Regions from separate parts of the Pararhizobium sp. DWP1-1-3 genome, predicted to be linked through region 1. Evidence: riboswitches for the same ligand, from Rfam matches in the RefSeq annotation. Region 1 holds a riboswitch; each other region holds the start of a gene.
What was found. A riboswitch is a leader RNA that binds a small molecule or an ion and turns the genes downstream of it on or off. The one in region 1 is predicted to bind cobalamin.

Region 2: linked by a shared signal. The riboswitch ahead of ACP7BS_RS01255 (CbtB domain-containing protein) and the one ahead of nrdH (glutaredoxin-like protein NrdH) in region 1 are both predicted to bind cobalamin.
Region 3: linked by a shared signal. The riboswitch ahead of bluB (5,6-dimethylbenzimidazole synthase) and the one ahead of nrdH (glutaredoxin-like protein NrdH) in region 1 are both predicted to bind cobalamin.
Region 4: linked by a shared signal. The riboswitch ahead of cobU (bifunctional adenosylcobinamide kinase/adenosylcobinamide-phosphate guanylyltransferase) and the one ahead of nrdH (glutaredoxin-like protein NrdH) in region 1 are both predicted to bind cobalamin.

What each region holds. Positions count from the first base shown of each region.
Region 1 is NZ_JAFCTR010000008.1:4,747-12,490, forward strand. Features, by position in the region: gene ACP7BS_RS17020 (tetratricopeptide repeat protein) at 1-200, opposite strand, end outside; gene ACP7BS_RS17025 (hypothetical protein) at 103-1,086, opposite strand; gene ACP7BS_RS17030 (hypothetical protein) at 1,283-1,552, opposite strand; gene nrdF (class 1b ribonucleoside-diphosphate reductase subunit beta) at 1,768-2,742, opposite strand; gene nrdE (class 1b ribonucleoside-diphosphate reductase subunit alpha) at 2,927-5,080, opposite strand; gene nrdI (class Ib ribonucleoside-diphosphate reductase assembly flavoprotein NrdI) at 5,050-5,466, opposite strand; gene nrdH (glutaredoxin-like protein NrdH) at 5,495-5,716, opposite strand; cobalamin riboswitch at 5,973-6,194, opposite strand; gene ACP7BS_RS17055 (multidrug effflux MFS transporter) at 6,415-7,614, opposite strand.
Region 2 is NZ_JAFCTR010000001.1:261,610-269,353, reverse strand. Features, by position in the region: gene ACP7BS_RS01275 (GcvT family protein) at 1-22, opposite strand, end outside; gene ACP7BS_RS01270 (GcvT family protein) at 19-2,466, opposite strand; gene ACP7BS_RS01265 (LysR family transcriptional regulator) at 2,751-3,599, shown strand; gene ACP7BS_RS01260 (bifunctional diguanylate cyclase/phosphodiesterase) at 3,623-5,389, opposite strand; cobalamin riboswitch at 5,655-5,924, shown strand; gene ACP7BS_RS01255 (CbtB domain-containing protein) at 5,972-6,148, shown strand; gene ACP7BS_RS01250 (CbtA family protein) at 6,343-7,116, shown strand; gene ACP7BS_RS01245 ((2Fe-2S)-binding protein) at 7,162-7,744, opposite strand, start outside.
Region 3 is NZ_JAFCTR010000001.1:729,498-737,241, reverse strand. Features, by position in the region: gene ACP7BS_RS03625 (acyl-homoserine-lactone synthase) at 111-755, shown strand; gene ACP7BS_RS03620 (DUF2865 domain-containing protein) at 930-2,042, shown strand; gene bluB (5,6-dimethylbenzimidazole synthase) at 2,043-2,735, opposite strand; cobalamin riboswitch at 2,780-2,993, opposite strand; gene ACP7BS_RS03610 (SDR family oxidoreductase) at 3,034-3,855, opposite strand; gene ACP7BS_RS03605 (phytanoyl-CoA dioxygenase family protein) at 3,943-5,136, opposite strand; gene ACP7BS_RS03600 (LacI family DNA-binding transcriptional regulator) at 5,242-6,270, shown strand; gene ACP7BS_RS03595 (diguanylate cyclase domain-containing protein) at 6,271-7,744, opposite strand, start outside.
Region 4 is NZ_JAFCTR010000001.1:595,546-603,289, reverse strand. Features, by position in the region: gene cobW (cobalamin biosynthesis protein CobW) at 1-733, opposite strand, end outside; gene cobU (bifunctional adenosylcobinamide kinase/adenosylcobinamide-phosphate guanylyltransferase) at 737-1,261, opposite strand; cobalamin riboswitch at 1,436-1,831, opposite strand; gene ACP7BS_RS02990 (chloride channel protein) at 2,073-3,863, shown strand; gene ACP7BS_RS02985 (cobyric acid synthase) at 3,878-5,332, opposite strand; gene ACP7BS_RS02980 (hypothetical protein) at 5,393-5,722, shown strand; gene ACP7BS_RS02975 (ABC transporter substrate-binding protein) at 6,491-7,489, shown strand.

The DNA of each region.
Region 1 (7,744 bases):
CGAGCATCCGCCATCCCCGCTTCATCGCTTCGGTCCCCCGCCGTGATCGCTCTCAGGATGCAGCCGTTGCCAAGCGAGGGCGTGTTGAGTTCATGAAGTGTTTCAATGGTGTTGATGACGCCACGGGTCCCGACAAGCGTCCGTGCCAGCCGGTTCGCCAAGCTCTGGCTTGCCGGCACGGAAACCGGATCCGTCAGCATCCTCGATGCCGGACAGCAGCACCTCTCCGGTGGACGCATCCGTCACCTGCCACCAAGCAAAACCCTGGCTCCCCTTCCCATCGTATTTGAGAACGATACGGTAGTCTTCGGCCACCCGCTGGCCTCTGAGCGCCGATACGAGTTTCGGAGCAGTCCATTCGCCCAAAGACGCCGCCACCATATGATCGACGGTAGATGCGAGGCGAACGGTATGAAATTGCGAGATTGCCACCGTGAGATAATCCCGGAGCTTTTCAATGTCGCGTTCCGGCGTATCTCCGTCAGCACTCAACGCTAAGGAAATCAGCGGCTTCTGCCTCAAGGCATTTTGTTTCCAGGCGCCAAGACCTGTCGTCAGCGCATATGTGGCAATACCGATACCGATTAGCAACCAGGCCAAAGCGAGCCGCGTAGTGCCGCCCCAAAACCGCCGGCCCGAACCCTCCTCCACGCTCGCAGCCTGAGCCGGCAGATCCGGGGCTGCGGCTTCAGCCGGCAGGGAGGGCATTTCGTTGGGCACCATGCGGGTGAAGTCTGGAACATACCGGCCGCGAGGGAGATCAACGCGAATACCGGTGTCGCTTCCGTGTGCATCGTAGTATTGCGTCAGTGCGGCACGCAGCCGCGTCGCTTCGATGCGCACGATCGGGTCAACCGAGGGATCGAAATTTGCCGGACGGCCGAACACATCGACCGCGATCGCATACGCCTTGATCGCCTCCGCCCTGCCCTCGAAGTATTCGGAAGCGATGAAGCGGAGAAAATTTTTGTTGCGTTCGGGAGACTGAAAGCGAGTATCCGCCAGCAGCCGGTCAATCTCGGCCTGCGCCTCGGTCTGATCGATATGTTCGCAGAGTGATCGTTCGATTTGACGCTCGCTGCTCATACCTGCCCCCAAGCTTTCAACTCGAGGTCACATTAGCACACCGAATCGGCACAGCAGTCAAACGCTCTTTGCTGAAGAATCTCGGCCGTAAACGCTAAAAATTCCGTTGACTGTTTGAAAAGTGATAATTCGGCGTGGAAGTGCCTCACTTTGGAGCAGGCCAGAAAATCCATGCCAAACAAATAGATATGGCGGCTTATCGGCGCGGCTTGGTCTGCTCGGTCAGACAGATCTCGATCACTTCGCCTTCTATTTCGCTGCACAGCGTCTCGTATTCGCGGATGATCGCACGATCGACGTTGAGATCCTTCCTCAAGGAATCGAGCGTAGAGCTGGCATCGTGAAAAGCGTCGCAAAGAGTGAGCAGGCCTGCATTCCGCACACTGAGAAGCTGAAGCTGGCCGCGCAGGGCGGGCAACTTCAGCATGAGCTTCCACAAACCCCTCTGCGCCGTGTCTGTCGGCATCGATCTGGTACCTGGTTTGGCCGGCGGATACATATCCTGTGCGTTTTACCTGCTGCGTTAAGGCATGCCTCAACGATCAGCCCGGATTATGTATCGCCTTTTTCAGATCGGTGGGGAGTACGTTACGGTTACAATTGCATCGGCGGGGCATCGAGTGCCGGAGATGGATCGGCTGCGCCGAGGGCGGCAGCCGAAAAGGTGAAGGGAAAATCCCTTTAAAAATCCCAGTCGTCGTCCTCGGTCGCGACGGCCTTGCCGATGACGTAGGATGAGCCGGAACCGGAGAAGAAGTCATGGTTCTCGTCGGCGTTCGGCGATAGCGCCGAGAGGATCGCGGGATTGACCTTGCAGGCCTCCGGCGGAAACAGTGCCTCATAGCCGAGGTTCATCAGCGCCTTGTTGGCGTTGTAGTGCAGGAATTTCTTCACGTCCTCGGTCAGCCCGACGCCGTCATAAAGCGTTTCGGTATATTTGGCCTCATTGTCATAAAGCTCGAACAGGAGTTCATAGGCAAAGTCCTTGATCTCCTGCTGTTTTTGCGCGCTCAGCCGCTCCAGTCCTTTCTGGAACTTGTAGCCGATGTAGTAGCCGTGCACCGCCTCGTCGCGGATGATCAGGCGGATCATGTCGGCGGTATTGGTCAATTTTGCCCGGCTCGACCAGAACATCGGCAGGTAGAAACCGGAATAAAACAGGAAGCTCTCGAGAAAGACACTGGCGACCTTGCGCTTCAGCGGATCGGGATTGCGATAGTGTTCGAGGATGAGAGCCGACTTGCGCTGCAGGTGCTCGTTTTCCTCCGACCAGCGATAGGCGTCGTCGACATCCGGCGTCGAGCAGAGCGTCGAGAAGATCGAGGAATAGGAGCGGGCATGCACCGCTTCCATGAAGGAGATGTTGGAATAGACGGCCTCCTCATGCTGGGTGATCGCATCTTCCATCAGCTTTGGCGCGCCGATGCTGGTCTGGATCGTATCCAGCAGGGTCAGTCCGGTGAAGACGCGGATCGTCAACTGCTGCTCTTCCGGCCGCAGCGTCGCCCAGGATGGAATGTCGTTGGAGAGCGGCACCTTTTCCGGCAGCCAGAAATTCCCGGTCAGCCGGTTCCAGACTTCCAGGTCCTTGTCGTCCTCGATGCGGTTCCAGTTGATGGCGCGCACGCGCGAAACTGGCTTGATGGCGATGTTCATGGGCATGTCTTTCCTCAATAAATCTTACAGGGCGCCTGGCCCCCTCACCCTGCCCTCTCCGCACGGGGAGAGGAGAACCCCTCGCGCTAGCCGCTCGTCTCTTCTCCCCATCGGGGAGAAGGCGCCGGCAGTCGGATGAGGGGGGCTCCGGGCTCGAGCGTGACTGAAACGGCAGGGCCTCAAATCACAAACTGCACGACACGCAGCCCTGCACCTCGGTGCCGGACAACGCCATCTGGCGAAGGCGGATGTAGTAGATCGTCTTGATGCCCTTTTTCCAGGCATAGATCTGCGCCTTGTTGATATCGCGCGTCGTTGCCGTATCGCGGAAGAACAGGGTCAGTGAAAGGCCCTGATCGACATGCTGCGTTGCCGCCGCATAGGTATCGATGATCTTATCAGGGCCGATCTCATAGGCGTCCTGGTAATAGTCGAGATTGTCGTTGGTCATGAACGGCGCCGGATAGTAGACGCGTCCGATCTTGCCCTCCTTGCGGATCTCGATCTTCGAGACGATCGGATGGATCGAGGAGGTCGAGTGGTTGATATAGGAGATCGATCCCGTCGGCGGCACGGCCTGGAGGTTCTGGTTATAGAGGCCGCTCGCCATGACATCCGACTTCAGGGCCAGCCAGTCTTCCTGCGTCGGGATGTGGATGCCGGCGGTCTCGAACAGTTCGGCGACACGCCCGGTCGCCGGCACCCATTCCTTCTCGGTGTATTTGTCGAAATAGTCGCCGGAAGCGTATTTCGAGTTCTCAAAACCCTTGAAGCTCGACCCGCGCTCGACGGCGATCCGGTTCGATGCCCGGATGGCATGGTAGGTCACCGTGTAGAAATAGATATTGGTGAAATCGACGCCTTCGTCCGAGCCGTAGTGGATGCGCTCGCGGGCGAGATAGCCGTGCAGGTTCATCTGGCCGAGGCCGATGGCGTGGCTGTCGTCATTGCCTTTCTCGATCGACGGCACCGAGGAGATATGGCTCATGTCGGAAACGGCGGTCAGCGCCCGGATCGACGTCTCGATGGTCTTGCCGAAATCGGAGCTGTCCATCGCGGCGGCAATGTTCAGCGAGCCGAGATTGCAGGAAATGTCCTTGCCCATATGCTCGTAGGATAGGTCGTCATTATATTCGCTGGCCTCGCTCACCTGCAGAATTTCCGAGCAGAGATTGCTCATGGTGATGCGGCCGGCGATCGGATTGGCCCGGTTCACCGTGTCTTCGAACATGATGTAGGGATAGCCGCTCTCGAACTGGATTTCAGCCAGAACCTGGAAGAATTCGCGCGCCTTGATCTTCTTCTTGGAAATGCGGGCATCGTCCGCCATCTCGCGGTACTTTTCCGTGACCGAGATTTCGGTGAACGGCACACCGTAGACGCGCTCCACGTCGTAGGGTGAAAACAGATACATGTCCTCGTTGTTCTTCGCCAGCTCGAAGGTGATATCGGGCACGACGACGCCGAGCGACAGCGTCTTGATGCGGATCTTCTCGTCGGCATTTTCGCGCTTGGTATCGAGAAAGCGCATGATATCGGGGTGATGGGCGTTGAGATAGACGGCCCCTGCCCCCTGGCGGGCGCCAAGCTGGTTGGCATAGGAAAAACTGTCTTCCAGCAGCTTCATCACCGGAATGATACCGGACGACTGGTTTTCGATCTGCTTGATCGGCGCACCGGCCTCGCGGATATTGGTCAGCGACAGGGCAACGCCGCCGCCGCGCTTGGACAGTTGCAGCGCTGAATTGATGCCGCGCGCGATCGATTCCATATTGTCTTCGACGCGCAGCAGAAAGCAGGAAACGAGCTCGCCGCGCTGCTTCTTGCCGGCATTGAGGAAGGTTGGCGTTGCAGGCTGGAAGCGGCCGGAAATGATCTCGTCGACCATGTCGCGGGCCGTCGCCTCGTTGCCCTGCGCCAGCGCCAGCGCCACCATGCAGATGCGGTCTTCGTAGCGCTCGAGATAGCGTTTTCCGTCGAAGGTCTTCAGCGTGTAGCTGGTGTAATACTTGAAGGCGCCGAGGAAGGTCGGGAAACGGAATTTCTTGGCATAGGCGTGATCGTAGAGGTCGCGCACGAAGTTGAACGAATACTGGTCGAGAACCTCGCGCTCGTAATAGCCCTCGGTCACCAGATAATCGAGCTTCTCCCGCAGATTATGGAAGAACACGGTGTTCTGGTTGACGTGCTGGAGGAAATACTGCTTCGCCGCCAGCCTGTCCTTGTCCAGCTGGATCCTGCCCTCGTCGTCATAGAGGTTCAGCATCGCGTTCAGCGCGTGATAGTCAATCGCCTGTTCAGTGACCTTCAAAGGGCGTTCGAGCGTTGAGACGTCCAAAATCGTTCCAATCCATTGATGACATTGGCGACGTCCTCGTCCGTGCCCAGAAGCTCGAACCTGTAGAGGTACGGCACCCGGCATTTATCCGAGATGACATTGCCCGCGAGACCGAACGTCTCGCCGAAATTGCTGTTGCCGGCGGCGATCACGCCCCGGATGAGGGATCGGTTGTCCGCGTTGTTGAGAAAGCGGATCACCTGCTTGGGAACAGCCCCCTTGCCGTCATCGCCGCAATAGGTCGGCAGGATGAGGACGAAGGGTTCGCGCACATCGGGCGTTTCCGCGCCACTGCTGACGGGAATACGGGCCGATTTCAAACCGAGCTTGGCGACGAAGCGATGGGTATTTTCCGACAGGCTGGAATAGTAGACGATCAGGCCCATCGCTTGTCCACCCGCACTCAGGCCGCGCTCAGGACAGCGCGTTGATCTTGTCCGGACGGAATCCAGCCCAATGGTCCTGGCCCGCAATCACCACCGGAACCTGCTGGTATCCGAGGCCGATCACCTTCGCGAAGGCGTCCTCGTCCTTGGAAATGTCGACGACCTGATAGTCGATGCCTTCGCGATCGAGCGCGCGATAGGTCGCGGTGCACTGGACGCAGAAAGGCTTGCTGTAGACGGTAATGTTCATGATGGTCCTCGTGGTCTGTGATATTGCTGGCACACGAAAGGCTCCGAGCCGCTGCACGCGGATCCGATCGTGGGGTCTTGTATTGCGATACTTGCGGGAGGTTAGGCCTGCGCCGCCGATCCCGCATATCTTGGTCTGCGAATTCGATTGACTGACATGCCTTCACCCCGAAGCCTTTTTGGCGGGCATCGGAAGAACGCAATCCAAAGCGGAATCATTCCGCTGCACATCACGCGACCTTCCGGGCACCCCGCCCGTGGACGTTTTGTTCAATGCAGGTCTCCTGGCTTGCGGGTCGTGGCGTCCATTCCGTCTTCCCGAAGCCTGATGCTTCAGTGACCTGAAATGAAACAGACGCTCGCCGCTTACAGTTGCGGGGGCAGCTCCGGTTTTGCCTGCCTTTATGGCCAAGCGCACCGCATTCCCTCTTAGCCTCCCTACCTTGCGATTTGGAGGAACCTTTAACACTAGATATAGTATACGACAGGAAAATAACGTCAATGTGTAGACATCGGAAACATGCCTTGCGGTGCATATTTTTTGCAGCTTTGTGGATAATGGGGAGTTAATGCCCGCCACGGCAATCGGCTGTGGATAGTGGGGCAGCCGCCCGGGACAGTGGCCCCGGTATCAGTAATGAGCCACGCGCGTGGGCCGCCGGGCGCCCGTCTGGACCGGCCGGGACGACGAACCACCTATCACTCGGCAGCGGCAGCTGCACGGCGGCGGCCGATGGTGGCCTGGGTGAGCAGCAGCGCGCCGACGGCGCAGAGCGCGATGCCCGTGGCCATCGGAACGGCCGTGCCGTCGAAGAACACCGAGGCGATCACCATGGCGACGGCGGCGGTGACGAAATGCAGCGTTCCCATCAGCGACGATGCCGTGCCGGCGATTTCGCCGTGGTCTTCCAGCGCCAATACCGCACTGGTCGGAATGACCAGACCGAGAAAGCCGTAACCGACGAACAGGAACGCGGCCATCACCGGCAGCTGGTTGAAGCCGAGGCTCATGACGATGGCCATCGCCGCCATGGTCAGCGCGAAGGCTGCAACGGCGATGCGCATGACCCGGACGAGCCCAAACCGTTCGCCGAACCAGCCGGTCGCCTGCGATACCGCGAAGAACGACACGGCATTGATCGAGAAGGCAAAGCTGTATTGCGTCGGCGACAGGCCGTAATAGTCGATCAGCACGAAGGGCGAGTTGGCGAGATAGACGAGGAAGCTGGAAATGCCGAGGCCGCCGATGAAGGTCAGCGTCAGAAAATTCTTGTCCCTGAGCAGCAGGCCGTAGGCAGCCATGGCGCTGCGCAGGCCACTCCCGGCACGGTGCTCCCTCAGGCGGGTTTCCTGCAATTGCGTCGCCAGCAGGATGAGGCCGATGAAGGCGGCGATCATCACCGCCCAGAACACGCCGCGCCAGCCGTAGAACTCGATGACGGCACTGCCGGTCAGCGGCGCCAGGATCGGCGAGATGCTGAACACCAGCATCAACAGCGACATCAGCCGGGCGGCCTGCACGCCGGTATGCATGTCGCGAACGATGGCGCGCGGGATGACCATGCCGGCAGCTCCGCCGATCCCCTGCAGGAAGCGGAAGGCGATCAGCGTTTCGATATCGCTTGCCAATGCGCAGCCGATGCTGGCGAGCGCAAAGATGCCGATACCGATATAGAGCGGCGCCTTGCGGCCCCACATATCGGACAGGGGACCGTAGACCAGCTGCGCCACCGCAAAGGAGACGAAGAAGGCGAGCAGGCTCAGCTGCACGATATGGTTCTCGGCGCCAAGGTCCTGCCCGATCGAGGGCAGCGCCGGCAGGTACATGTCTATGGCAAACGGGCCGATGGCCGACAACAGGCCGAGGATGAGGGCAGTCCGGAAGAAGGAGGACGTCATGGGGGGCATCTTTCAGAAAACGGCCGCACAAAACCGGGTCGGTCTGGCGCCGCGTTGCTCTCAGGAGTTCACCGTGATCGTTGCCAAGGGCGCGCGGTGCTTGGGAGGACGCCTGCTTGGCAAGCCGTGT
Region 2 (7,744 bases), on a different contig from region 1:
TGGTGGGGATGGCCTTGCTCATGCGCGCAGTCTCTCATTCTTGGGATCAAACAGCGGCTCATCGGCTTGCACGACAGCCTTGTAGCGGTCGCCGTAGATTTCGATCTCAATCTCGGTCCCGGGCTCAGCCAAATCGGCGCGCAGCATGCCGAGCGCCACCGATTTGCCGATGCGGTACCCCCAGTTGCCGGATGTCGTCTCGCCGACAACGTTGCCGCCATGCCAAAGCGTCGACATATAGGGCGCGTCGCAATCTCCGGCGTCCACAACCAGCGTCACGAACCGCTTGGTGACGCCCTGCTGCTTCTCACGCTCCAGCGCCGCCTTGCCCTTGAAGTCGGGCTTGGCCCAATCGATAAAGCGCTCAAGACCGCCCTGCAGGATGGTGTAATCGGTCGAAAGATCGCCCTTCCAGGCGCGATAGCCCTTCTCGATGCGCAGACTGTCCAGCGCCTCCATGCCAAAAGGCTTGAGCCCATGCTTTTGCCCGGCAGCCCAAACGGCGTCGAAGATCGCAGCGGTATCATCGATCTTGGTATGGATTTCCCAGCCGAGTTCACCGGCAAAGGACACCCGCACCAGCTGGCACCACAGCCCGGCAATCTGCACCGATTGATGCGTCAACCAGCCTTTGGCGAGATCGGCATCGCAGACCTCTGCAAGGATATCGCGCGATTTGGGACCTGACAAAATCTGGCAGGTGAAGCCTTCCGTGACATCATCCAGCGTAAACGCCGCGTCCTTCGGCAGGTGCTTTTGCAGCCACTCGAAATCGTGCCACTGCGCGGTCGCTGCCGTGATCAGGAAGAAGAAATCCTCCTCCAGCGCCATGACCGACATCTCGGTGACGATGCGGCCCTTGTCGTCGGAGAAATAGGCAAGGCCGATCCGGCCAGGCTTCGGCACCTTGCCGGTGGTGAGGCCAAGCAGCCAGTCGCGGGCACCCTCGCCCTTCAGGCGGAAACGGGAGAAGCCCGGCAGATCGAGAATGCCGGCGGTATCGCGCACCGCAAGGCATTCCTCCTCAATGCGCTTTTGCCATGGCCCCGCCCGGTTCCAGGTTTGGGTGGCGCCCTCCGACAGATCGTCGCCCGGCTTGGCGTACCAGTTGGCGCGCTCCCAGCCGTTATAGGGTTTGAACTGGGCGCCGAGGGCAGCGATCCGGTCATGGATCGGCGACAGCTTCTTGTTGCGGCCGGCAGGCCAAGCGTGTTTCGGAAAGTGCATGGCATATTCATGGCCATAGATTTCCATGCCCTTGGCGACGCAATAATCCTGATCGGTAAAACTGGTAAAGCGGCGCGGATCGCAGGACCACATGTCCCACTCCGTCTGGCCCTCGGTCACCCATTCGGCCAGAACCTTGCCCGCGCCACCTGCCTGGCAGATGCCGAAGGTGAAGACGCAGGCCTCGAATGCATTCGGCACGCCCGGCATCGGCCCGATCAGCGGATTGCCATCCGGCGCATAGGGGATCGGGCCGTTGATCATCCGCGACAGGCCGGCGGTGCCGAGGATCGGCACGCGCTCGACGGCGTCATTCAGATACCATTCCAGCCGCTCCAGATCGTCGGGGAAAAGCTGGAACGAAAAATCCTCCGGCATCGGATCATCAGGGGTGATCCAGTGGGCCTTGCAGTTCTTCTCGTACGGACCGAGGTTCATCCCGGTCTTTTCCTGGCGCAGGTAATAGGAGCTATCGACGTCGCGCAAAAGCGGCAGCTTGTGCCCGGCTTCCTTCGACCACGCGGCCAGCTCCGGAATTTCCTCGAACAGCATATATTGATGGCTCATCACCATCATCGGCACATCGCGGCCGAACCATTTGCCGACCTCGCGGGCATAATAACCAGCGGCGTTGACAACCTTCTCACAGCGAATCTCGCCCTGTGGCGTCGAGATCACCCACTCGTCGTTCTCCCGGCGCGCACCGGTGGCGGGACAGAAGCGGAAAATCTTTGCGCCCATATCCCGGGCGCCCTTTGCCAAGGCCTGCGTCAGTTGCGCCGGATCGATGTCGCCGTCATAGGGATCGTAGAGTGCGCCGGTGAGATCATGGGTTTCGAGAAAGGGATATTTCGACTTGATCTGATCAGGCGACAGGATGTCGAGGTCCATGCCCTGATAACGGCCCATGCCGACGACGCGCTTGAATTCCTGCAGCCGCTCCTTGGAATGGCCAAGCCGTATCGAGCCTGTGACATGGTAGTTCATCGGATAATCGACGAGATCGCCGAGTTCGCGGTAGAGCGACGCCGAATAGCGCTGCATGTTCATGATCGACCAGGACGACGAGAATGTCGGCACATTGCCGGCCGCATGCCAGGTCGATCCGGCCGTCAATTCGTTCTTTTCCAGAAGCACGCAGTCCGTCCATCCGGCCTTGGCCAGATGGTAGAGACAGGATGCCCCGACAGCACCTCCCCCGATGATCACGACGCGCGCATAAGACGGCAAATTCGACATGTATGTTCCCTTGTTTGGGATCAGTTTTCGCAACGAAGCACGATGGCATCAAGCAGCCAGAATTCGCTTTATTGATCGAAGAATTCGATTAGATTGGGGGATGAAGAAAAACCCCTCCCCAACCCTCCCCACAAGGGGGAGGGAGCGACAGTGCTCCGTCTCGCCTTCTGTACTTCTTGCAAAAAGCGGACGTTGCAAAGAGCGGACGGCATTCTCGGTAAACTCCCTCCCCCTTGTGGGGAGGGTTGGGGAGGGGTCTGAACCACAACGCACGGGACACATCCATGCAGATCGACCTCATCGAAACCTTCCTCGACCTGATGGAAACCCGCAGCTTCAACCGCACGGCGGACCGGTTGAACATCACGCAATCCACGGTTTCCCATCGCGTCAAGGCGCTGGAAGCGCAGTTCGACCGCAAGCTCTTCATCCGCAACAAGGGCGGCACGGTGCCGACAGCATCCGGCCTGCGGTTTCTCGATCATGCCAAGGCGCTACAGCACCAATGGCATGAGGCGACGCGGGCGGTGGAAAACGCCGGCACCTACGAGCGCTCGATGCGGCTGGGTATCCAGCATGATCTGGCCGAAGCCTTTGCCGGACAATGGCTATCGGCCGTCCGCACCGAACTGCCGACGACCTCAATCTATATGGAAACCGATTACTCCAATCAGATGAACCGTGATCTGGCGGCCGGCGATCTCGATCTCGCCATCCTCTATACGCCACACTATCTGCCGGATCTTCACTATGAGCGGATCGGTGACATGACCTATACGCTGGTCGGCACGACGGCGCGGACGGTCAGTGAGTTACTGCCCGAAAAATACATCCAGGCCGTCTATTCACCGGCATTCGACCGGGCACATCGTCTGGCCCTGCCGCAGCTGTCCTCGGCTCCCCTGGCCTCTGGACAGAATATCGCCATTACCGGTCTGCTTAAAACGCTGGGCGGCGCTGCCTATGTCACCCGTAGCACTGCCTTGCGGCTCGAACGCGAAGGCGCCGCCTTTCCGATCACAGACGCTCCCCATATTCAACAGGCCGTCTATGCCGCTACCAGCATCCGAACACGCCACGCGCACCAGCACCGCCGCATCATCGGCGCCATGCAGGACCTGTTGATACAATAGGAAGCAGGAAACGTTTTACGCCGTCAGGACTGCGCAACGAGGCTCTGTTCCTGGTCCTGCATCAACCGAGCCAGCATATCGTCCGCCGGAACGGGATAGGCGATCGCATAGCCTTGCAGGATATCGCATCCAAGGCGCGTCAAAAGTTTGGCGTGCTCCAGCGTCTCGACGCCCTCGGCGATGACTTCGATGTGCAGCGCTTTGGCGATGTCGATGATGGAACGCAATAAACGCGTCTGTTCGCGGGATGTCGTGGTCGGCATCACCAGTTGCCGGTCGATTTTCATTCTTCGCGGTTTCAGCTTCACCAGCCCGATGATCGACGCGTGGCCGGAGCCGAAATCATCGATCTCGATGTCGATGCCCATGGCCTTCAAACCGGCCACATTGGAAAACACCTCATCCTCGCTATCGTCCAGAAAAATGGTTTCCAGCAATTCGAATGACAGCATATCCGGCTGAATATCCAGATGTTTTAATTGATCCATCAAAAGCGGATCCGACAGACGGGCGGCCGAAACGTTCACCGCGATACGCGGAACCTGCACACCCTGCCGCATCCAGGCCTGCCGATCCTTGAGCGCCGCCCTCAGGATGGCAGCGTCGAGGTCATCTAGCCGGCCGAGACTGCTCGCAACCTTGATGAATTCGCCCGGCAAAATCATTCCGCGCTTTGAATGGCGCCAGCGTGCCAGGACCTCCATTCCGACAATGCGCCGGGTCCGCGCATTGACCTGAGCCTGATAGTAGGGAATGAACTCCCCTTTCTCCAGTCCATGCGCCAATTGCCGGCCGACGCGCTGCTCGTTGTTGAGCTGCGCCTTCAAGTGCGCCGAGTACACTTCTACCCTGCCCCGTCCGAGTTTTTTGGCCCGTTGCAGCGCGATGTCGGATTCCGCCAGCAGGCTGGCGATATTGCGGCCGCTCGCCGCCGCGACCCCCATCGAGGCGCCGGTCCGCAAGACCTCATCATTATGCCAGACAGACTGCTTCAATTGCTGCGCCAGCTGCTCAGCGCGGTGTTTGAGATCATCCAGCGAGGTAAAGTTTGCGATCAGAACCGCAAATTCGTCGCCGCTGACACGCGCGATGAACGAGTTCTTCGGCACGCCGGCTTCGATCTGCCGGGCGCAGGATTTCAAAACGTCGTCTCCGGCTGCGTGGCCAGCGGTGTCGTTGATCTGCTTGAACCGGTCGAGGCCGATATGCAGGATCGCCAGCTTTTCGGGGCCGGTCTCGCCGGCGAGTTCCGCCAATCGCCGGTCGAAGAACCGGCGATTGGGAAGTCCCGTTAGGTAATCGTGCTCGGCTGCATATTCGATCCGCTCCGTGGTTGCTTCCAGCGCGACAGCGCGCGCCTCGGCGATCGCCTTCTGCCGCCGCAGTTCGCGATTGAGCAGCACGTCAGCTGTGACATCCCATTCGGCTCCGATGAAGGTGATATGGCCGTCTTCCTCAAAACAATAGGCACGCGAACGCAGGTAGCGTGTTTCGCCATCTGCCAGAATGATCCGGTATTCCGAACAATAAACGTCCTTGGTCAAAATCGCCCGATCGAAGTCGGCTTGGGCTTGAGCAAAATCCTCAGGATGGATCGCGTTCATCCAGACTTCCGCCTTGACCCGCTTTTTGGTCTTGCCAGTCGCGTAGAGCCGGTGCATCTGCAGATCCCAGACGACTTCGTCTTTCTGGGTGTCGTGCTCCCACACACCGATCTGAGAAGCGTCAAGCGCAATTCCCAAGCGGCGAAGAATATTCTGGAATTCCTGTTCGGACCTCGCCGCGTTCATGGTTTTCTCTGTGGAGGATTCTTCGCGTATCAGCGCGGTTTACCCTATGCCAAGGTTCCTAAAGAACTATTGTTCCATCATTTGAGAAGAGTATTTTCCGTAAAAAAACAACCACGGAGTGTTACCGCGAGGCAACCAGTTGCAACCAGGGAGTATTCGGCAATCCATTACATATCAGATTTAGATATTGTACTAAAAAATCAAGACAGACAATGCGTCATTGTAGGTCGCAGCGCTGAATTGACATGACCGGGGCGACGGCATAATCATCGTTGGATCAATTGGTTCCCTGGCGGCGAGGTGCTTTCGGGGAGTAAATGGGAACGTGACGGATGGACCCATTCTGGGCATCTTTATCACGGCCGACCCCGCGACTGTAGAGCGGTCAGAGTTTGTCATGCCGGTATGTGCAGCCGGTAGAAACCACTGCGGCGACGGGCCCTTGGCCCCTGCCCCGGGAAGGTGAGACAAGCTCCTTGGCGCGAAAGCGCCTGACGCCGCGAGCCAGGAAACCTGCCGGTTGATGAGGGGCATGGTGCCCAATTGGTGGGATATTTCCCACGCGCCATCACGGAGGTTGTCATGGCTACGACTACAGTTTCAAGCGTTCCGCTTTCGCTCAACGACCGCATTACCACGGCTATTCTCGCCCTGTTGATCGGCGGCTTCCTGGTTTTCGGCGCCGGCCTTGCCAATTCGGCCGTGCTGCATGATACCGCCCACGACGTCCGCCATTCCTACGGCTTCCCGTGCCATTGATGTGAGCCGTGGAAGGCTTGAGGGCTTTCCACATTCTATCGGTGAAGCGGATGGCGGATTTCCTTTTGGAAATCGCGCGGCCGCGGGCTGCGCCCATGCTCTGGCATCGGGCGGTTTTTGCCTTGAGGAATTGAAACACGACAAGCGTTGAGCACTGACGAGAGATCGGCTCCGCTTGAATTTGGGGGTATCAAATGATTGTCAAAACACTGCTGGCCGCATTGGTGGCTGGATTGATCGCTGGCGTCTTCATGACGGCGGCGCAGGAATTGCGGGTGGTCCCGCTCATCCTTCATGCTGAGGAATATGAGGTCAAGGAACCCGCTGCCGAACCGCCGGCGGCGACAGAAGGCCAGCAGCAGCATTCGTCGCTCAACCACTCTTCGGTGATCGGCGAAATGCTGTCGGCACTGTCGCCGGTCACGCCGGCCTACGCCCATGAGGGCGAACATGAAGACGAGGGCGGCATCATGTTCGGCATGAGCCGGTTCTCCGGCACGCTTCTTGCCAATCTGGTGGCCGGCGCCGGCTTCGGCCTGTTGCTCGCGGGTGCCAGTCTCGCCTTCAACTATCCGATCACCCTGCGCAACGGCGCAGTGTGGGGCGCGTGCGGCTGGTTGACGGTTCATCTTCTGCCCGCCATCGGCCTGCCGCCGGAGTTGCCGGGCTTTCCGGCCGCCGATCTGCATGACCGGCAGATCTGGTGGATCGCAACCATCGTTCTCGCTGTCGCCGGGGTCTATCTCATCGTCCTGCGCGATGAAATCCTTGCAAAGATCATCGGGCTCGTCCTGATCGCCGCACCGCATGCCTATGGTGCGCCGCAGCCGTCTGATATTTCGAGCCCGGTTCCGGCCGTTCTCGGAGCGGAATTCGCGGTCGCCGCCTTGGCAACGACACTGGCATTCTGGATCGTGCTCGGCGTGATCTCCGGCTACCTGAACGACAAGCTTCTGAAATCGGCCTGAGCCTAAATCGTTGCCGCGCAGGCATTGCTTGCGCGGCAACGGCAATCAGAGGCCGCCGGTACGCTCGATATGGGCGTGCAGGCGGTCTCTTTGCGTCTTCGTATCGAGAAGAACGCAAACATCGCAGAAATCCCCGCCCTCTGTTCGATAGTAGAGACAGCAGCCGCTTCGCAGGCGGAACACGCGCTCGACCGCAACGCCATCGCAAACAGCCTCAATTCGCTGATAGCGCACGGCATTAGAGAAAAGCGGCGATCCCGTTCTATTGATGATGGCAAGTGCCTCAGCCATGGCGCGCTCCTCGTCGCCCAAGGCTGTACCAACCTCTAGGAAAGCGCCCGCAATGCCATCGGCCGCCAGCCGCCATTGCGCGACAGGAGAGAGGCCAGTGCGTGCGTGCAGCGCGTCGATCACCGGAAGGACGCTTGCGACAAATAGATCGTGAAACAGTAATGCCCGGTCGTCGCCACGCACAAAACGCTCCAAGCGAAAATGAAGACGGCTGATATCGGATGGACGCATTTCCATGGGGGAAATGCGATCGTGCGGAACGACGGGCTCGAAACGGAACGCCAGGCCATCCGGGCTGAGGTCCGGAACGAGCATCGTCCCCAGATAGACCGCTGCA
Region 3 (7,744 bases), on a different contig from region 1:
TCAGGAGAAACTTGTCCGCGTGCATTGGAAACCTGTCACTACCGACAGTTATGCCGGCCGGCGATCCCTGACAGCATTTGCTCCTCGCATACGAACACAGGAGCAAAACAATGATCAGGATTTTCAATCGCAACACCGGCAAGCAGCATCCGCGCGATCTCGACGCCATGTTCCGGCTGCGCAAGCGTGTCTTTCACGATTTGTTGAAATGGGATGTCTCGCTTCGCGGCGACTGGGAGATCGATCACTATGATGATGCCAATCCGCTCTACGTGCTCTCCTATTCGGAGCAGACGGGCCGCCTGCGCGGTGCGCTGCGGCTGCTGCCGACGCTTGGACCCAACATGCTGGATGACACGTTCCCGATCCTGCTTGGTGACAATCCGCAGGTGCGCAGCGCGTCCGTCTGGGAATCCAGCCGTTTCTGCATCGATCCGACCATCTCGCAGGATCGCGGCTCCAATCAGGTGACGATTGCGGCGGCGGAACTGATGTGCGGCGTTGGCGAACTCGGGCTGTCGTCCGGTCTCAGCCACATCGTCACGGTCACCGATGTCTTCCTGGAGCGCATGTTCAGGCGGATGGGCTGCCCCGGCGAGCGTATCGGCGAACCGCAGCGGATCGGTTCCGTCTACGCCGTGGCCGTTGCCTGGGAGGTTACGCCCGACCTTCTGGAACGGATGAAAAGCGTCGCGGAAATCGGCGGATCGGTGCTGGAAAGGCCAATGTCCCTGGAAACCGCCCGGGCGGCATAATTGCCTTGCCCCGGGAGAGCCGCCGATTGTGGCTCTCCCGCCTCGCCTCGCATTAAACTCCCGCCTGCCGTTAACGCTGCCATGCAGCAACCGTTGCAGCACCGTCGAATGACGTTATGATAAGGGCAAAGTCAGAGTGCGCAGGATGTTCCTTCGTACCCGGCACGTGCCGGTATGCTCAGGCGAGAGGAACACGTGACCTTCCGTTCGAAATCCTTTGCGGCGCTGATCGCTCCGCTTCTTCTGGTCATGACGACCACGGCCGATGCCTCGGCTGTGTGCGAACGGCTGAATGCCCGCCTTGCCAGCCTGCCGAAGATCGTCGCCTCCAATGCCAATCTGCGCGACTACACCAGCGCGATCTCCCGCCAGAACCTGGATCTGCGGCAGGCGCGCAGCGATCTGAGACGGCTGGGATGCAGTTCCGGCAGCGTCATCATTGTCGGTGGCCCGAACGAAGACGCCTGCTACAGCCTCGACGCCGAAATCTCTCAGATGGAGATGGATCTCGAAACGCTGAAAGCCCGTCGGCAGAATCTTCTGGAAGGGGGCGCCAGCGACATCACCCGGCGGCGCATCCACGCAGCGCTTGCCGCCAATCGCTGCGCCGAGGAGGAGGATGAAGTCCTCAGTGCCGCCGTCGAAGAACCGGAAACCCACCGCAACATCCTGAACGATCTGCCGCCGATCAGTGAAGACGAGCCGGACATGCGCGGCAGCAACGCCGACTTCGCCACGCCGGATGACGGCTTTGGTCCAAGCGCGGACTATCCGGGCAGCCTGCGCACCATGTGCGTGCGTACCTGCGACGGCGCGTTCTTCCCGATCTCGTCGAACTCGTCCCCGGCCGATTTCCAGCGCGATGCCGAAACCTGCCAGCGGCGGTGTCCGGGAGCGGAGACGGCGCTCTACTATCATGCCTTGGCGACCGAAGAGACAAACCAGATGGTCTCCGCCGCCACCGGCGAACCCTATGCCGACCTGCCGTCGGCTTTCGCCTACAAGACCCGCGATTTCAGCCAGCCCGGTCAGTGCGGCTGCGCTCCCGCCGGACGCACGGCGATACCACAGAGCACGCCGGACGACGGCAAAGGCGTTATCGAGGTTCGCACCCGCAAGAAGGCCGACCCGGTCGAGGTGAAGACCCCCGTTGCCGACCGGCCTTACAATCCGCAGGACAACAAGGTTCGCGTTGTCGGCCCGAGCTTCCTGCCTTCGCAGGAAACCTCGATCGACCTCAGGCATCCAACCGGCCCCGGATATCAGGAACTACAGCAGACCAACTGATCAATCGACTGGTCGCGCACCCCAGCAATCGGAAAACACCAAATCCTTGAGCGGCAAGCGCTGGCGCCAGCCTTTGACGGCCAGTTCCGGCTCGGCATAGAGCGTGTCGACATAACCAAGGCAGAGCCAGGCGATGATGTCGACATGACCGGGGATGTCGAGCACGTCCTTGATGTCGCGTTCGTGAAAAATGCTGACCCAGCCGACGCCGACGCCTTCGGCCCGTGCAGCAAGCCAGAGATTCTGCACCGCGCAGACGGTGGAAAAGGCATCCATGCGCCGATTGTGCGTCCGGCCGAGAACGACCTTGCCTGCCCGGGTCGGATCACAGGTGACGCAGATGCTGACGGGCGCCTTGCGGATCCCTTCAAGCTTCAACGACCGGTATTTGTCCCGCACCTCGCCCTCGAACATCAGCGCCGCCTCTTCGTTGGCCCGCTGGAAGGCTTCGAAAACACGAGCGCGCCGGTCCTCGTCCCGGACGACGATGAAATTCCATGGCTGCATGAAGCCGACCGACGGCGCGCTGTGTGCGGCAGCGAGCAACCGCCCGATGAGCGCGTCCGGCAAGGGCGCCGGCAGGAACTGGTCGCGCACGTCGCGGCGGGTTTCGATGGCGCGGTAGACGGCGGCGCGCTCGTCCGATGAAAATGCGTCCGCCCTCACAAGGCGGTCTTGTGGTTCAGTTTGCATCGTTTGATCCCCAACAATGCGAAACCTCCCGCCGTCCGCGCGGGGCTGGTCCATCTCGTCAGGCCGGTCTTCTGACTGCGGATCATCCGGTTTTGCCGCCTTCCCGGATCGATTGAAGATCCAGTGGCAGAACTCTGAAATGATTCAGAGATTCGTAAAAGCAAAGCCGTCCCCGTTACAGCGCTGGGCACGTCCCGGATTTTCACCGGATTCCCGATTCTCCTGCTTGCGCAGGCACCTGAACGAAACGATATGGCCATAGCGGGCCGCCGTTTGCAAGGCGGCACGCCGGTTCTTGTCAGATCGCCGCGACCGGATGCGGCGATCCGTCATAAGCACCCCAGATCGACTGGTCGAAGCAAATCATCGAACCGGTCATCAGGCCGGATTCCGCCGACGACAGATAGGCGCAGGCGCGCGCCACTTCCGCAGGATCGACCAAGCGGCCGAAGGGTTGGCTGACCGCAGCCTTTTCCAGCCAGTCGGCAGGTGATCCGTGGAATTCGCGCTGAATGCGGTCCTCACCTTCGGATGCCATCCAGCCGATGTTCAGGCCATTGACGCGGATCCGGTTGCGCAGCACCGCGTAGGCCGTGTTCTTGGTCAGCGTTTCCAGCGCGCCCTTGGACGCGCAATAGGCAGAGATGAAAGGCTGCCCGGCCATGGCCGACATCGACCCGATATTGACGATGGTCCCCTCGATTTTTTCCCGGCGCATGACGTTGATCGTTTCCTGCATCAGAAAGAACGGCGCGCGCACATTGATGGCAAACATCCGGTCGAACAGTTCCGGGCTGGTATCGAGGATCGTGCCACGATCGGTAATCGCGGCCGCGTTGACCAGCGCATCGACCCGGCCAAATTCCCTGTCGCAGGCGGCAACCACCTTGCGCGCATCCTCGACCTTTTCCAGATCGGCCTGCACATAGACGACCCGGGTTCCGGTCGCCTTGCCGATCTCGGCCGCCTTGGCCTCGCCTTTGGTGGCATTGCGGCCGCAGATGACGATGCCGGCCGCGCCGCGCTCGGCAAACAGCGTCGCGATCGCCGCTCCCAGGCCTTGCGTTCCACCGGTAACGATTGCGATCTTGCCGTCCAGACGGCCATAGTCAGTGCTCATTGTCTTTCCTCCATTTCGATATCGCCGATGCCAAAAAACTCCCGCCCGGCATTCGGGCAGGAGTTCAAATTGCAAGACATCGGTCCGTTAGCTGAGCTTCTTCTCCGATTGCGCGGCAAGCGCCGCTACGAATGCACTTTCCTCCCAGCCGCCGGACAGAGCTTCGTGCATCAACTGCGCCTGCGTCTTGGGGGCAAGCCCGCCCAACGGTGGATCCCGGTCGAGATTGGTCGGGAACGAATAGCCCTCGGCACAGGATGCGATGGCGCAAGCGGCTTCGCTGCCAGACAAGCGCCCATCCGCCAGCATCGCCTTCAAGGCGGGATAGAGCACGGCGCTCATGCGCTGCCGGTTGACAGTCTCCATCGCCCGCCCGAAAGCGGAGGAAACCTGCAACAGGTTTGCCACCCGCTTGATCCCTTCGGAACGATTGGTTCCCGCCGCATGGAACAGCGCCGGATTGAAGAACACCAGATCGCCCTTCGACAGCCGCAACTGCACATGGTGGCGATCGAAATAATCGCGAAACTCCTGGCGTTTCAGCGCCAGATAGCCGGGAACATAGGTCTGGCTGTAGGGCAGGAACAAAGTCGGCCCGCTTTCCAGCGGCATGTCGCAATGCGCCACCGCCCCCTGCAGCGTCAGGACCGGCGACAGCCGATGAACATGTGCCGGAAACTGCTCGATGACGGACGAGGTCAAGAAGCCGAGATGATAGTCCCGGTGTGCCGATTGCGCCGCCCCGCCCGGATTGACCCGGTTGACCTGCGCCGTCATCTGGTAGCTCGGCCCGAGCCAGGCTTCGCTGACCAAAGCGATCAGGGCGTTGCCATAGTAGGCGGCAAAATTTTCAGGGTCGCGCAGGCAGTGCTTTTCCAGCGAATTCCAGATTCGGTCATTGGCGCCCGGCTTGGCAAAATGATCGCCACCGCCCGTGCTGGTCTGGTGCTGCTCGTTGATGATATCGTCGAAAATGCCGCTCGCGATATCGATGACGGCCGTATCCTCGAAAGCCCGCTTCAGCACGACGACGCCGGGCCCTGTCGCAAAGGCCTCGCAGATCTCGGCCAGTACCGCCCGGCGCCCCTCGTGTGAAGCTGCCGCCTTCAGCACGCTGGCGCTGTCATAGATCAAAACGTTTTTCTCGATCGCTGCGGCATGCGGATAGTCGGCAAGCGATGTCGTGCGCTCCACCTCGGCGCGGAAATCCTCAAGATCGCAGGCGGCTTCCGTCAGCCATATCCGATCCGCACGCTGCTCCACACTATTGTCGGTTTTCATCCCCATTTCCTCCCGCCGGATGTCTGTCGTTGACCGCACTATACGCCGAGGGGGAAGCTGATATAGAGCAGAAACACCTCAAAAAACCATCAGAACGGAACGGCGATGGCGCACGAATTTCGGGTCAAGGACATCGCCTTTCAGGCCGGCCTCAGTGTCGCCACGGTCGATCGTGTCCTCAACGCTCGCCCCGGTGTGCGCAAACAGACCGAACTGCGCGTGCGCGCCGCAATTCGCGAGTTGGAAAAACAGCAGCCCGGCGTCGAGATCCAGGGCCGCAAATTCGGCATCGACGTCATCATGGAGGCGCCCGACCGCTTTACCGACGCCGTCCGGGATGCGTTCGAAAGCGAAAGCCTGACATTTCTGCCGACGATCTTCCGGTCCCGCTTTCATTTCGCCGAAACCATGCGCCCGCAGGAGATCGTCCAGTTGCTCGACCGGGTGCGCCTGCGCGGCACTGACGGGGTTGTCCTGAAGGCGCCGGATGTGCCCGAGATCAGCGCCGCCGTGGCGCGGCTCGAACAATCCGGCATTCCCGTCGTCACGTTGGTCACCGACCTGCCCAATGCGCCACGCACCGCCTATGCCGGAGCAGACAACAGGGCAGCCGGCGAAACAGCTGCCTACCTGATCGGCGAACGCTTTTCCGGGCAGCCGGCGATCGTCCTTGCCACCCTGTCGAGCAGCCGGTTTCGCGGCGAAGAAGAACGGGAAATCGGCTTTCGCCGCACCTTGCGCGACCGCTATCCGTCGATCGGCATCGTTGAAATCAGCGAGGGGTTTGGCCGCGACGACGCAACCGGCGCACTGACGGCCGAAGCGCTGTCAAACCATCCGGGCATCAACGCCGTCTATTCGATCGGCGGCGGCAACCGCGCGGTGCTGGCCGCCTTTGCTGCCGCAAACCGGGCCTGCTCCATATTCGTGGCACATGACCTCGATGCCGGAAACCTCGAATTCCTGCGCACTGGGCAGATCCATTTCATCCTGCACCACGACCTGAAGGCCGACATACGCACCGCGTTCCGGGCAATCTTGGGAAAAAAGAGCGCACTGGCCGGACAAGGTATTGCCCGGCTGTCGGCGGTGGAAGTCATCACGCCCTACAATATTCCGGCATCCGGACGCTGATCAGGCAGCCTGTCCGGTACGCGGGATGCGATCCGCGACAACCAGATCATCGGCCGTCTGGACTCGATTGCGGCCGCGGTTCTTGGCCAGGTACAGCGCCTGGTCAGCCAGGGGGACGATTTCGCGGGCAATGTTGCCGTGTTCGGGCGCAAAGGCCACGCCGACGCTGCTGCCGACGCGCAGCAAGTGTCCCTCGAACGGCACCGGAACCTGCGCATCGGCGATCAGCGCGTTGGCAAGCGTCATCACGTCAGCGTGCGAAACCGTATGATTGACAATGATTGTGAACTCATCGCCGCCAAGCCGCGCTACGAAACCTTGGCCCGCGACGCGATCGGCAAACCTGGCGGCCAGTGTCTTCAGCACGGCATCGCCGGCCGGATGGCCGTAGGTGTCGTTGACGACCTTGAACGTGTCGAGATCGAGGCAAAGCAGCGAGAACGGACGTTCCTTGACCTTGGCAAGCGAGGCATGCAGCACATCGTCGAAACCGCTGCGGTTCAAAACGCCCGTTAGGCGATCATGCTTGGCGAGGTGACGGTTTTCCGCTTCGCTGTCCTGCAGAGCGGAAAAGACCGCGCCGAACCGGGCTGCGATGAAAGCCATGGTCAGGGCTGCCAGCATCGCGATGACGATCACGCTCGGCAGCGTCTCTGAGCGGACAAAGCTGCCGGGTGCGCGCGGCGTCCAGGCTGCAACCATGCAAGCCGGCTGGGAGCAATCGCTGACCGCAGCCTGGATAAAGCCCTTCGCCACCTGGCGCAACGGGATGAATCCGAGGTTGGAAATGCCAAGCCTGTCTTCCATGTCGCGGATCATGCGCCCGCTGAACGGCTTGACGGTGATCATGAACACCGGCTTGCGGCGGCCGGCTGGAATGTCCATCGTCTTCGGAACGACGGCCTGCACCACGACGATGCTCATACTGCCATCGATCATCCGCAGGTCTGCGGCGTGGATATTCGGCAACGGCGCCGCCAATACGTCCGGATTTTTATCCGTCGATAAAAGTACCCATCCGCCGCCCTTGGCGATCAGTGCCGCCTCGTAAAGACTGTTCGCCTTGTCGATGAGATCCTCGACCCATTTCAGGGTGCGGCCGCCCGTCCCGGCATCCACTTTGCGGCCATTTTCCATGGCCAGCAACGTCCGGCCGGAGGCGTCGGCAAAGATCATCCAGGAGAAACCGAAATCCCGCCAGAGCCAGTCGGTCAGCTCCTGCTTGACGAAAGCGTCGGTAAACGTGCGGTCTTCAAGCTCCGCGAAACTCTTGTCCCAATAGGACAGTCCGGCCTGATACTGCACGACCGCATCGACCTGGTGGCGCATCTCGCTTTCGACCAGTTTTCGCTCGGCAGTCAGGCCAAACCGGTCCGCCTCGGTGACGGAGCGGTTGAGCACGAAGGCAAGGCTGGCGACAATCAGCAAGGCGACCAGCGTGCAGGCCGTATGAATACCCAGAACTGCCCTGCTC
Region 4 (7,744 bases), on a different contig from region 1:
GGGACCTGCGGTTGGCGATGTCGCTTTCGGTGCCGACGCCGAGGCCGAGCAGGACGGCGGCGGAAACCTCGCCGTTCTTCGCCTCGATCATCGTCGGCTTGCGGCTGGTGCGCGAAGAGACCTCGTTGCGGACAAAGGCAAGGCCGGTCGAATCGAGCAGGTCGGTTTTGTTGAGAATGATCAGGTCGGCAGCGGTCAGCTGGTCTTCGAACAGTTCCTCGATCGGGCTTTCGTGATCGAGATTGTCGTCGTTGACGCGCAGCGCATCGACCTTGTCATGATCGTCGGCAAAGCGTCCGGCAGCGACGGCGGCACTGTCTACGACGGTGATGACGCCATCGACGGTCACCTGCGTGCGGATATCCGGCCAGTTGAAGGCGGCGATCAGCGGCTGTGGCAGCGCCAGACCGGACGTTTCGATGATGATATGGTCGGGGCGGTTTTCGCGCTCGAGCAGCTTCGTCATCGTCGGGATGAAATCGTCGGCGACGGTGCAGCAGATGCAGCCATTGGTCAGCTCGATGATATCGTCCTCGCTGCAGGCTTCGGCGCCGCAGCCCTTCAAGACGTCGCCATCGACGCCGAGATCGCCGAATTCGTTGATGATCAGCGCGATGCGCCGGCCGCCGGCATTTTGCAGGATGTTACGGATCATCGTCGTCTTGCCGGCACCGAGAAAGCCGGTGATGACGGTCGCCGGGATCTTGCCGTGGGCGGCCTTTTCAATAGTCATGGATCAACCCTTCATTTTCAGCGGCAATCCAGCCGCGATAAAATAGACGTCTGCGGATATCTCCGCAATGATCTGGTGCAGCCGGCCGGCATGGTCGCGAAAATCGCGCGCCATCCGGTTCTCCGGCACGATGCCCAGCCCGACTTCGTTCGAAACGAAGACCAGCTTGGCCTTGGCCTGCGGCACATAGGCCGCAAGCCGTTCAAATTCCGCCGCGATATCCCGATGTTCCATCATCAGATTGGTGACCCAGAGCGTCAGGCAATCGATTAGAACGATGCGATCAGGCGCATCGATCGCCTTCAGGCAGCCGGCAAGGTCGAGTGGTTCCTCATGGGTCTGCCAATCGGCGCCGCGGCGATCGCGATGCTCACTAATTCTTGCCTGCATATCGCCGTCCCAGGCCCTTCCGGTCGCGACGTAATGGATGCGCAGACCCGACGCCGTCACGAGTTTTTCGGCGAAAGCGGATTTGCCGGAACGGGCGCCGCCCAGAACCAGCACGCTGCCTGACAGTATCGATGTCATGAAAAGATCCTGGCCTCAGCGCGCGCCGGAAAGGACAGGAACCCTTGGGTCACGCAAAGCGGCATTCGCGGCAACGCGAAACAGGCCGTTCCGGGAACGGGATAATAAAGCCATGACAACCTCCGTGCTGGCATCGGGAGTATCTCTCCCTGGATTGGGCGAGCCCTATCGAAGACGGGGCCCTTGAGGATGGCAGGTCTCCTGGCTCACGGCGCCACGCCCCAAAAGGGACGAACGGGCCCGCCTCGCCTTCCCGGAGTTTTTGCGCCAGATTGCGTCACCGCAATCGACTGATATCACGAAGAGGCGGACGATTCGTAGATTTAGAGGCGTCCGGCCCCGGCAGATCGTGATGCTACTCCAGTGGCTTTTCCGGTTGGGCCGATCCTTACCGCTGCCGCGAATGCGGACAGTCCGGAAACATCGGCTTTCCCGGATGGCGAACCCTGACCGTTCTACAGTCGCGGGGTCGGCTGCGATAAGGACGCCCGGTCTGGGTCCGGCCCGTCGCATTCCCATTTACTCCCAACATGCAACGGCATATCGGGAACCATCCAATGACCGATGATTAGGCGCTCGCCTGGATCAAGTCAATTGCGGCACTCTCTCGCCGCCATGGTTTGGCGCGGCCTCGGCAAGACTAAGCTTGATCTCCCAGACCATGCCTTCTAGAGCAATTCCAGCGGAAGTGCGCAGCGGTTTTGCGTCCGAAATTGCGTAGAAAAAAAGACAGGCGGTTTTCGCAATTCGAAGAAAAGCGGAAATGCCCACGACGGCGCAGAGACAGGATGGCCAGGCAATGAAGCTGAAGATGATTCCGAAACTTAACCTGCGGCGGCTCGGCTATCTCTCGCTGCTTTTCGATCTCGGGCGGATGCGGGCCTTTGCGCGGCGGAGCGAACTCGGCCTGGTCGTCGCGGGCATGATCGTCGGTGTAACGTCGGGTCTTGCCGTCACCGCGATGAGCATCATATCGAGCCGCCTGCACAGCCTGATCTTCGGCATTGCCGATGACGAAAGGCTGAGTTCCAGCAATCTGCAGGGCGAAATTTCCGTATTGATCGCGCCGGTGGCCGGTGGGATCATTCTCGGCCTGGTGATGATGCTTCTGGCATCCTGGCGCAAGAAGCCGATGGTCGATCCGATCGAGGCCAACGCCCTGCATGGCGGCCGTCTCTCGCTCACCGACAGCATCGTCGTCGCGATACAGAACCTGATCTCCAACGGCTTTGGTGCCTCCGTCGGGCTTGAGGCCGGTTACACGCAGCTGGCGTCCGGCATCGCCTCCAAGCTCGGCATCTCGCTGCAGCTTCGCCGCTCGGATCTGCGCACCCTGGTCGGTTGCGGCGCTGCCGGCGCCATTGCCGCCGCGTTCAATGCGCCGCTGACCGGTGCCTTCTATGCCTTCGAGCTGATCATCGGCACCTATACGATCGTGTCGCTGACGCCGGTGGTCGTTTCCGCCCTGATCGCCAATCTCGTGGCCCGATGGCTGTATGCGGGCGATTTCACCATCGATGTCGGCCAGTTCGGCGCCGTCGTTCCGGCCGACTATCTGCCGGCATTGCTGCTCGGCTGCTTCTGCGCTGCCATGGGCATCCTCTTGATGAAGGGCGTCTCGCTCATCGAGGGGCTTGCCCGACGCAGTTTTATCCCCGCTCCCGCGCGCCCGGCGCTCGGCGGCATCGTCGTCGGCCTTTTGGCACTGGTGTCGCCCCAGGTGCTCTCGGCCGGTCACGGTGCCCTGCATCTCAATCTCGCCAGTTCGCCGGCAATCCCGATGCTGATCGGCCTGTTCCTGATGAAATCCCTCGCCTCGGCGGTCTCCATCGGTTCCGGCTTTCGCGGCGGCCTGTTCTTTGCGTCGCTGTTCATGGGCGCGCTGCTCGGCAAGCTGTTTGCCTTTTCCGCGCCCTACGTCTTTGCCCAGGCAACGCTGACGCCGGTCATCTATGCGGTCGTCGGCATGAGTTCGCTTGCGGTTGCCATCATCGGCGGACCGTTGACGATGACGTTCCTGGCGCTGGAAATCACCGGCGACTTCCCCATCACCGTCCTTGTTCTGGCAGCCGTGATCACCTCCTCGCTCGTTGTGCGCACCACCTTCGGCTACTCGTTCGCCACCTGGCGCTTTCACCTGCGCGGTGAGAGCATCCGCAGTGCTCATGATGTTGGCTGGATCCGGAACCTCACCGTCGGCCGCCTGATGCGTACCGACGTTCGTACGATCGATGCGCAGGCAACGCTGGAGGATTTCCGGAGAGATTTTCCGCTTGGATCGACACAACGGGTCGTCGTCGTCGATGGCGCAAAATATGCCGGCATCATCCAGGTGCCGGAAGTCTATGCCAGCCCCATCGAGGCCAGCGAGGAAAAGCAAGACCTTTCCGGCTTCATCCGCCTTCCCAACGATTTCCTGCAGCCGAACATGAACGCCAAGCAGGCAGCCGCCTTGTTCGACACCACGGAGAGCGATGGGCTGGCCGTGGTCAACAATCTCATCGAACGGCGCGTCGTCGGCCTGTTGACGGAAAGCCATACGCTGCGCCGTTACAGCGAAGAGCTTGACCGCAGACGCCGCGAGGCATCCGGAGAAATCTGAAGGGTTCGCCCCGCTCAGGACATCAGGCTGTCGAGCCATCGCGGCTCAAGCACCGCTTCCAGCTCGGCTGCGACATCGTCGAGCGCACGGTCAACCGAGATGCGGTAGTTTTCGCCGCCGCCTTCGATGCCGAAACTTTTGAGCAGTGCCGAACGATAGGCGTCGCTGGCAAACAGGCCGTGCAGATAGGTACCGCTGACCATGCCGTTGGCCGACACCGCCCCGTCTGCCCGGCCGTCGATAATCACCGCCGGGCGGGCGCAATCGGGACCCGTTGTACGGCCGAGGTGGATTTCGTAACCCTCCAGCGCAACATCGTAGATCGCCGAGCGGGCGCTGCTGTTACGCACCGTCTTTTCCGCCGCCATCTCCGTTTCGACTGCGAGCAAGCCAAGTCCCTCGATCTCACTGATATTGCCCTCGATGCCGTGCGGATCGGTGACGCGCGCTCCGAGCATCTGAAAGCCGCCGCAGATACCGATGACACGGCCGCCGCGCCGCACATGTGCCTGCAGATCATGGTCCCATCCTTGCGCGCGAAAATCGGCGAGATCGGCGATCGTCGCCTTCGATCCCGGGATCACCACCAGACCGGCGTCAGCGGGAATGCGCTCGCCGGCCCGAACAAAAACGAGATCGACCTCGGGTTCGGCAGCCAGAGGATCAAGATCGTCGAAATTGGCGATGCGCGACAGAACCGGCACGGCGACCTTGAGCGCCCTGCCCGTGCCTCGCGCCAGCTTTTCCAGAACCACGGAATCTTCGGCCGGCAGACGGGCAGCACTTTTCAGCCAGGGCACGACGCCGAGACAAGGCCAGCCGGTAAAGCCGTTCACCGCTGCGATCCCATCGTCAAACAGCGACACGTCACCACGGAACTTGTTGATGATGTAGCCGCTGATCATCGCGCGGTCTTCGCCGGACAAAATGGTGTGAGTGCCAACTAGCGACGCGATAACGCCGCCGCGATCGATGTCACCGATCAGGACCACGGGCACATTGGCGCGCGTGGCAAAGCCCATATTGGCGATATCGCCGGCACGCAGGTTGATTTCGGCCGGTGACCCCGCCCCTTCGACGACGACCAGATCGACGCCGGACCGGACGATCTCGAAACTGTCCATGACGGCGCCCATCAGCTTCGGCTTCAAGGCCTGATAATCGCGCCCTCTCGCCTGCCCCGCCACCTTGCCCTGGACGATGATCTGGCTGCCGGTCTCGGACTGTGGCTTCAGCAGAACTGGGTTCATATGCACCGATGATGGGATGCGTGCCGCCATCGATTGCAGCCATTGAGCCCGGCCGATCTCGCCGCCATCGTCGGAGACTGCCGCGTTGTTGGACATGTTCTGCGGCTTGAACGGAGCGACCTTCAGGCCGCGATTGGCAGCGATGCGGCAGAGCCCCGCCACGAGTACCGTTTTTCCGACATCGGAGCCGGTTCCCTGAAGCATGATCGTCTTTGTCATGGCGCCTGATCTAGCATTGCATCCACCGCAAGAAAAGCCATATTCCGCCGCATTTCCGCCGTGTTTGATGCCGGTTTTTCACGCGATATTTCAAGCTGCTGCGAGGCTTGTGCGGCACGGATGTCGAACTGTCCAAAAAGCGACATCGCGTGGCAAAAATACTCGTTGTATTCGGCGAAAACGGGCTTATATCAGCACCATCAAAGCACGGAGCGAAAGACGCTCCACACCCAAGGTCAAACCCCGATGTTGTTCATCTTCAGCAAGCCAAATTTCGTTCAGATCGCCTGGAACTCGAAGGTTCCCGACAGCCAGTCGCGTGTGCGCAACACGGTCATGTCCGCGCCTTTCGGTCCGCTTGGCTTCATCCGCACACGCAGCGTCGGCTGAAACCCCTCTCCCAGACTGACACTTCGAACCGCGCCCTTGTTTGAATGGCGCGGTTTTTTTTGTGCCTGGCCACGGATAACGATATCTCAGAAACGCGAAAACCGCACCCGTTCCTTGCGGAACCGTGCGGTCTGCCAAAGCTACACATGGCCGCTCCGGCATACACCCGGAGATCGCTCCGGCCGGGACGCAAAACCTGATCCAGCCGGGCGGCCAAGTATCCCCCGCCGCAGGAAAACAATTAGCCTGACAGTGTTACCGGATGGTTAGTGAGAGATTAACCAAAGATGAATTGCGTGTTTTTTTCACTTTTTTTCGTGCCGGATGAAAATCAATGTGAAGGCGCATACGGAACACAATTTGTCTGCGATAAAACACGCTCTGCAACTCTTGTGTGAAGCAGTGCTAATTTTGCGCCAAAGAGGGGCGCATTTGCACAAAAATCTTGCCCGGCTCATTAAAATTCAACAGCTTGCACGGACCTTTCAAGGGCGCGAAAATGCTGCCTGCGTGGCTTAAAGCGATTCCGGAGGTTGATTTCTCCTGTGGAATACTTACGCTGATCCTAACGGTAAAAGGAGAGATGGCTGGCGGCAGAGTTCCGCGGCCAGACAATAAAACTCCAACGCCGTCGCAGCGGGGATGAAAGATTGGCCTTGCCACAAGAGCCCCCCGGCCTGCTTCAACCTGAACGATCGGGTTTCCGGGAGATGCAGTATCCCGATGGACCCCACGATTTTGGCTGCATAAGACTGGGAGGTCTTAAACATGAAGAAGCTCCTCGCTTCCACAATTCTCGCCGCCGGCCTCTATGCGCTTGCCGGCTCCGCTCAAGCCGCCGAATGCGGCGAAGTCAGCATTGCAGAAATGAACTGGGCATCGGCCGGCGTCGCCGCGCATGTCGACAAATATATTCTTGAAAACGGCTATGGTTGCACGGTGACGCTTGTGACCGGCGACACCATGCCGACCTTCACTTCCATGAATGAAAAAGCCCAGCCGGACATGGCGCCCGAATTGTGGGTCAATGCCGTGCGCACCCCGCTTGATGCCGCCATCAAGGAAGGCCGCTTGATCGAAGCCGCGCCGCTGCTCAGCGAAGGCGGCGTCGAAGGCTGGTGGATTCCGAAATTCCTGGCTGACGCTCATCCTGACATCAAGACCGTTCAGGACGCACTGAAACATCCGGAACTGTTCCCGGCGCCGGAAGACGCTTCGAAGGCCGCCATCTTCAATTGTCCGTCGGGCTGGAACTGCCAGGTCTCGACTGCAAACCTCTACAAGGCCCTGAATGCCGAAAAAGAAGGCTTCGAACTGGTCGATACCGGGTCGGCAGCGGGCCTCGACGGCTCGATCTCCAACGCCTTTGAAAAGAAGTCGGGCTGGCTCGGCTACTACTGGGCGCCCACGGCTATCCTCGGCAAGTACCAGATGACGCGGCTAAGCTTCGGCGTCGAACATAGCAAGGCCGACTGGGACGCCTGCACGGCGGTTCCTGACTGCGCCGATCCGAAGGTCAACTCCTATCCGACGTCGGACGTCTACACGGTCGTGACCAAGGCCTTTTCCGAGAAGGCCGGCGTCGCCATGGACTATGTCAAGGTCCGCAAGTGGGACAATGGCACCGTCAACAAGGTACTCGCCTGGATGACCGACAACCAGGGCACCAACGAAGACGCTGCCAAGTACTTCCTGGAAACCTATCCCGACATGTGGACCAAGTGGGTGGCACCGGACGTGGCCGAAAAGGTCAAAGCAGCCCTCTAAGGGATTGTCCTGCGGCAGCGGCGCTGACGTCGCTGCCGGCTTTCGGTCAATCACACGGCACGTTGCCACAGCGCCGGAAGACAGGTGAACCCGATACCGGCGACACGAAATGCCGCCGGTATTTCCATCAAATACCAATATGAAAACGAAAATCGTCGCAAACGGCATAGTCGCTTGTGACGAAAAGCTGTCACATTTTCGACATGCCGGGGTTCGGAAGAAACCACCCAAGTCTGCGCGTAGCCCTTAACAAGG